Regions from separate parts of the Endozoicomonas sp. ALB115 genome, predicted to be linked through region 2. Evidence: predicted binding sites of a transcription regulator. Region 2 holds the regulator's gene; the other holds the start of a gene.
The links. Region 2 encodes sigma-54, which starts transcription at its own class of promoters, with help from an activator protein. Its sites were predicted from a motif close to TGGCACNNNNNTTGCTNT; they were not measured.
Positions count from the first base shown of each region.

Region 1: the regulator sigma-54 is predicted to act here: its motif matches at 2,128-2,145, upstream of nirB (nitrite reductase large subunit NirB).

Region 1 is NZ_JBLYZG010000012.1:72,305-75,731, forward strand. It holds gene pdxB (4-phosphoerythronate dehydrogenase PdxB) at 47-1,207, shown strand; gene ACO6VE_RS07990 (YacL family protein) at 1,392-1,757, opposite strand; gene nirB (nitrite reductase large subunit NirB) at 2,189-3,427, shown strand, end outside.
Region 2 is NZ_JBLYZG010000011.1:28,488-31,914, reverse strand. It holds gene ACO6VE_RS07285 (PTS sugar transporter subunit IIA) at 1-412, opposite strand, end outside; gene hpf (ribosome hibernation-promoting factor, HPF/YfiA family) at 440-754, opposite strand; gene ACO6VE_RS07275 (RNA polymerase factor sigma-54) at 1,131-2,594, opposite strand; gene dcuC (C4-dicarboxylate transporter DcuC) at 2,904-3,427, shown strand, end outside.

The sequences.
Region 1 (3,427 bases), on a different contig from region 2:
GGTCAGCGCTGGCTGTTAATGACAACAATTTTATGAAACATCGTGTATGAAAATAGTGGCTGATGAAAATATTCCCTTGCTGATGGAGTGCTTTGGGGCGATGGGGGAGGTGGTTGCTCTGCCTGGCCGGAACATTTCACCGGAGGATGTGCAGGATGCGGATGCTTTGCTGGTTCGGTCCGTGACTAAAGTGAGTCGGCAGCTGGTGGAAAACAGTTCACTGAAGTTCGTCGGTACTGCCACCGCAGGTTTTGATCATATCGACCGGGAGTATCTGGCCAGCCGGGGAATTGCTTTCAGTCATGCGCCGGGTTGCAATGCCACGGCAGTGGTTGAATACGTTCTGGCGGCTTTGGATATTCTGGCAGAACGAGACGGTTTTGAACTGCGTGATCGAACAGTCGGCATTATCGGCAAGGGGCAGGTGGGTGGTCGTCTGTATCAGATGATGGAGCGGCTTGGGGTAGAAGTGTGTGCCTGCGACCCCTGGCTGGCATTGGCAGAAGGCAACAGTGGTCGCTATGTCAGTGTTGATCAACTGATTGCATGTTCGGATGTCATTTGTCTGCATACCCCGCTGATAATGGATGGCCCATATCCAACCCACTATCTGATCGGTGAGCAGCAACTCAAGGCAATGAAGCAGGGAACGGTGTTAATTAATGCAGGGCGGGGGCCTGTGATTGATAATGCCGCTTTAAAGCAGTGTCTGGGCGAGCGTGACGATCTGACCGTTGTGCTGGATGTCTGGGAGTATGAACCCGATGCTGACCCGGAATTGATGACTCGGGTCGATATTGCGACCCCCCATATTGCCGGATACAGCCTGGACGGAAAGATTCGCGGTACGGAAATGATTTACAAGGCACTGTGCCGGCACTTTGGGCTTCCTGCCAGGGTGCGTCTGCCTGCGATTACGCCATTGCCGGTACTGAAACAGATGAAGTTCAGTGAGGGAATGACCTTTTCAACCACCTGTTCCAGGGCGATCCGTTCTGTTTACGACATTCGTCGTGATGATGCCACGATGCGCAAGGGGCTGATAAGGGCTGAAGAATCTCAACGCAAGCTGACGTTTGATTTGCTGCGTAAGGATTACCCGGAACGTCGGGAGTTCAGTACACTGCGAGTGGAGTTGAAAGACTGTGCACCGGAATTAGTGCATATCTTTCAGGCATTGCAGTTCAGGATTGGTGATGAACTCTGAATGGAGTTCATTCTACTCTCCTAGGAGGCTGACCGAGAATAGCGCCCGTAGCGAGGATGGCAGAAAATTGAGGATAAAAAGTCGGAAATTTTTAGTAAATAGTGGTTCTATTTGCTAAAAAATTCCGACTTTTTAGACCAATTTGCTGCCACCGCAGTAGGGCAGTCTATTCTCGGTCAGCCTCCTAGATATTCAGAAAGTCCTGCCAGCAAACCAGGAGAGTTTTAAAGTCATCCAGGCCACAGTGGCTGATGGATTCATGGTCGTAATAGTCCAGGTCTTCCATCTCTTCACAGTCCATTTCGGTATCCAGCAGGGCGGCCCGAACTTCGGCGTGATCCCGGGTCAGATGAAGGCGATAATCTGTGCCATCATCAAAATATTCCCAGCGCTGTCCTTTCTCCAGACTTTCAACCACCAGTAACAGGTGCTCCAGTTGTTGCCTGTTACTGCCCAGCTCTTCGGTCAGCCAGATGCCCATGGCTTCATGGTCCATGGAGAACTGAGCTTCCGGACGACCGGAAAAGTTGCGCTGGAAATGATAGTCCATAGTGGTGTGATATCAGAGAAACCAATAAAAGCGGGAAAGCTATTTTAGAAGGCTGCGCAGGTTTGCCAATAAGTAGTTCAATCAAAATTAATCAATAATCAGGTTTCATCGACCTGAATTCTCTGAAACTTTAAAAGCCTCCTATGCGCCAGGTCAACTGGCAAGCGGGTGTGAGTACTGAAGCGTTCTTTTGCAGTGATGCCTCAAAGCAGTGTGATGCACCAGAATTATTCCCTGAATGTCGTTCACTTACATTTTTGGTCTTATTTTGGTGCATGGATTATCGATGGCCGGAAACCTGAAGGCATTTTGCCACCGGCAACAAGCTGCCGCTCCGGCAAATCCTGTTGTGACAGCGCTTTGCGTGTTTTGGCATATCCCCTGCATGTGGGGAGGAAGAATTTGGTTTATTAAAAGGGGAATTAGCCGAAATGAGCGGGAAACAAACCCTGGTAGTGGTCGGTAATGGCATGGTCGGTCACAGCTTTATGGAAAAACTGGTGGCTGCTGGTGGATTAGAGCAATACCAGGTGGTTGTTTTTGGTGAAGAGCCCCGCCCTGCATACGACCGTGTTCATCTGTCCGAATTTTTCAGTGGTCGCAGTGCAGAAGATCTGTCCATGGTGCCTGACGGTTTTTATCAGAAACACGGCATTGACTTGATTCTGGATGAAGCAGTTATTGCCATTAACCGTGATACCCGGGAATTAACCACCAATAAAGAGAGACGTATTCATTACCACAAACTGGTGCTGGCTACCGGTTCTTATCCTTTTGTGCCGCCGGTACCGGGACATGAGCGGGACAACTGTTTTGTCTATCGCACCATTGAGGATTTGCAGGCCATTGCCAAAGCGGCTGGCAGCAGCAAGGTTGGCACCGTGGTTGGTGGCGGGCTGTTGGGGCTGGAAGCCGCCAAAGCGTTAAAGGATCTTGGCCTTGAAACCCATGTTGTTGAGTTTGCGCCCCGCTTGATGGCGGTCCAGGTGGATGATGGCGGCGGTGCCATGCTGCGACAGAAAATTGAAGCGTTGGGTGTGCAAATCCATACCGGCAAGAATACACGGCTGATTACCGATGGTGAGGGGACTGTCCATCAAATGCAGTTTGCTGATGGTGAGGTTTTAAACACCGATATTGTGCTGTTCTCGGCGGGTATTCGCCCTCGGGATGAACTGGCAAAACAGGCCGGGCTGGTGAGGGGTGAACGAGGGGGGATCGTTATCAATAACGACTGTCTGACCTCGGATGAATCGATTTACGCCATCGGTGAGTGTGCATTGTGGGATAACCGGATATTTGGCCTGGTCGCTCCCGGTTACCAAATGGCCCAGGTGGCGGTTGATCATATAACCGGTAAAGACAGCAGCCAGTTTACCGGCGCAGATATGAGTACCAAGCTCAAATTGATGGGGGTGGATGTTGCCAGTATTGGTGATGCCCATGGCAATACGAAAGGCTCCCTCAGCTATCAGTTTATCGATGAGGAAAAACAGGTTTATAAAAAACTGGTGGTTTCCAAAACCAAAAAGCGGGTATTGGGCGCGGTGCTGGTGGGTGATGCAGACGACTATGGCACGTTACTGCAAATGATGTTGAATGGCATTGTGCCACCGGCCAATCCGGCTGAGTTGATTTTACCTCAAAGCGATGGCAGTGCCAGTGCCGGA
Region 2 (3,427 bases):
TGGTAGCCGAACGTATTTTCTGAAGGGTCAGGGCAGAATGAAATCGCCCGGCCAGCGTCCTTAAAATTTCAAGATGTTCCTGGTTTTCGCCTTCTGGCACGATCAGCGCGAATACCAGATCAACGGGCTCACGGTCCACCGCATCAAAATCAACCGGTTCCGCCAGTCGTATAAAAAGACCGATAGGCTCCGGGCAGGCTTTGCAACGACAGTGGGGAATAGCCACGCCATCACCCAGTCCGGTGGTGCCAAGACGCTCCCGGGCAACCAGCGCTTCAAACAGTTCTTTGGCATTGATTTCGGGGGCATCGCTGCTGATGCGTTCAGCGATAAATTCCAGGATTTTCTTTTTGCTGGCCCCGTGCACCCCGTCAAGGGTGCGCTCGGGGGTTAGGATGCGGTGAATAATCATGCTGAATAAGAATGGCAACCTGATAAATCAAAGGGCATGGCCACTGGCACCCTGTTGCCTGTCCAGGGCTTTCTCTTTTCGTTTAACCAGCTGCCGATCCAACTTGTCCGAGAGCAGGTCAATGGCTGCGTACATGTCTTCGTGCTCGGCGGTGGCATTAATCTCGGCCCCGCGGGTATGCAAAACGGCTTCTGCTTTCTGCACCAGCTTTTCGACGCTCAGGGTCACCTGTACATTGGTGATATGGTCAAAATGTGAACCAAGACGCTCCAGTCTTTTGATCACATAGTCGTGCAGAGCTTCTGTTACCTCGACATGATGCCCACTGATGTTGACTTGCATGTAACGCTCTCCTGAATCCCATTATCCAGATAATCACCAGTCCGCGGGATTTTTCGTACTGGCTGAGTTCGATTCTATCACTGTCGGTGCAGCTTGGAATGCCCTGAGACAAAAAAAACTGCTTTTTGAACGGTGTATCAACGGAGCTTGTGTAAAAAATTCCGGAACACTGTTTCAATGTGATTGATGGGCGTCCCTTATCAATACCTATCAATGACATCCAAACTCCATTCGTCCTGAGCGGAGTCGAAGGGCGTAAGCACCATGCCCTGAATAAAGACTGTGCCAATCACCTTCCGTCCGTGCATCCAAGCGGAGCCGAAGGACGCTCAGGGTAAACGGAGATTGCACACATCAAACTCCTCAAAATGATGTACTAAGGCACTAACTGCTTACGCTCATTGGATGGCGGAATATTCATGGACTCACGGTATTTGGCAATGGTGCGCCTTGCTACCTTGATGCCCTGATCCCCCAGAATCGCTGCAATTTTATTGTCACTGAGGGGCTTGCGCGGTGTCTCTTCAGCAATAAGTTTGCGGATATGGGCCCGAATGGCCGTGGAGGAACACTCCCCCCCTTCCGTGGTGCTGACATGGCTGGAAAAAAAGTACTTCAGCTCGTAAACACCCCGGGGAGTATGCATGTACTTCTGAGTAGTGACCCGGGATATCGTCGACTCATGCATCCCCACCGCCTCGGCAATATCCGCCAGCACCAGGGGTTTCATGGCTTCATCCCCTTTTTCCAGGAACTCCTGCTGATAGGTAATAATCTGGCTCGCCACTTTCATCAATGTTTCATTGCGACTTTGCAGGTTTTTCAAAAACCAGCGGGCTTCTTGCAGATGGTTCTTCATGAACACATTGTCGCGGCTGTTATTGGCTCTCTGAACCATGGACGCATAATTATTATTAATACGCAGTTTGGGCAGGGCGTCGGAATTCAGTTCCACCGTCCAGCGTTCCCTGATTTTCCGGACGGATATATCCGGAACCACATATTCGGCTTCTGTCTGATCAATGGTGCTGCCGGGTTTTGGGTGGAAGCTCTGAATCAGGCTGAGGGCTTCTCGCAGCTGGTCTTCTTTCAGTTTGGCATGACGCATGATGCTGGCATAATCACGGGTGCCAAGGGACTCAAGGTAACGGGTGAGCAGTTTTTCTGCATTGTTGAAATGGGGTGTTGAGGGCGGCAGCTGACGAAGTTGAACCAACAGGCACTCTCTAAGGTCAACACTGCCACAACCCACCGGATCGAATTGTTGCACCCGGTGTTGCAGCACATGGATCTCTTCAATCTCCAGATCGTCCAGTTGGGATTGAAGAGAGACAAACAGGTCATCCAGCGTGCAGGTTAAATACCCATCCGGATTAACCGCCTCGATGATCGCCAGACCAATCAGCCGGTCCCGGTCGCTCATGGGCACCATATCCAGTTGCCATTCCAGGTGATCCTGAAGTGACTCCACAGCGGAGGATTTTGCCAGGGGGTCATAATCATCGTCACCGCTGCTGGCCGGCAGGCTGGAATACACGTCGTCCCAGGCGGAGTCCACGGGCAGTTCATTGGGAATGCTGTCTGACCATTCCGCCATCTCCTGAGGCTCAGGTTCTGAGGCTTTTTCGCTCAGATCAACGAGCTCTTCCCGTCCTTCAGTGCTGCTGGCGGTGTCCTCTGTCTGGCTATCGTCGGACTCCAGCATGGGGTTGGACTCCAGGGCCTCCTGAATCTCCTGCTGAAGATCCAGGGTCGATAGCTGTAGCAGCCGGATGGCCTGTTGCAGCTGCGGCGTCATGGTCAACTGCTGGCCCATCTTGAGCTGTAAGGAAGGCTTCATAGGCAACCGTATACCTTTACTTCGTTGTCCGTGGAGGCTGCAGAGGCTTACTCTCCATGTGCGGCTGATTATAAACCCATAGACGTTTCTGAAACCATAGCTTTAGCAAAAAATGTGCAAAGATTGAATACGATGAAATTACGTGTGTTTTTGTGTGGCTTATAAGCGCTTTCCGCCTTTAAAGTTCGGTCATAACGACTGTCAGAATGGTTAAAAAAAACTACCCGATCATTATTTGACATTGGTCATTTACAACCAAAAGTTCAAGAAATAACCTGCGCGAAATTTAGCCATTTTCAGGATTCCCCTGTGGATATACTCATCGTCATACCCGTAGTTGCACTGGTTATATACGCCATCGTGAAGAACTACAGTGCATCAGCCTCGCTGGCTATTGCCGGTATTGTCCTGCTAAGTGCCGCCGCGTTGATGGGGATAAAAGACATTCTGCCAGCGGCCAAGGCCACCGGTTTTATCCCCTTTGACCTGTTTCAACTGATGAACACGGTATTCAGCTTCCGCATGGCCAGCCTGGGTCTGACCATCATGGCCTGTGGTGGTTTTGCCAGCTACATGTCCCATATCGGTGCCTCAGAAGCGCTGGTTCGACTGGCCGTTAAGCCCATCAGCCGTTTTCGCTCACCTTATATGGTACTGGCACTGTGTTATCTGCTCAGTGTTGTGCTGCAAATGTTCGTCACCTCGGCAACGGGTCTCGGTTTGCTGTTGATGGTGACGCTGTATCCGGTGCTGAGAAATATCGGTTTAAGCCCGGCTTCAGCGGTTGCCGTGATCGCTTCTCCGGCGGCGTTTGAAATCGGTGTCACCCAGGT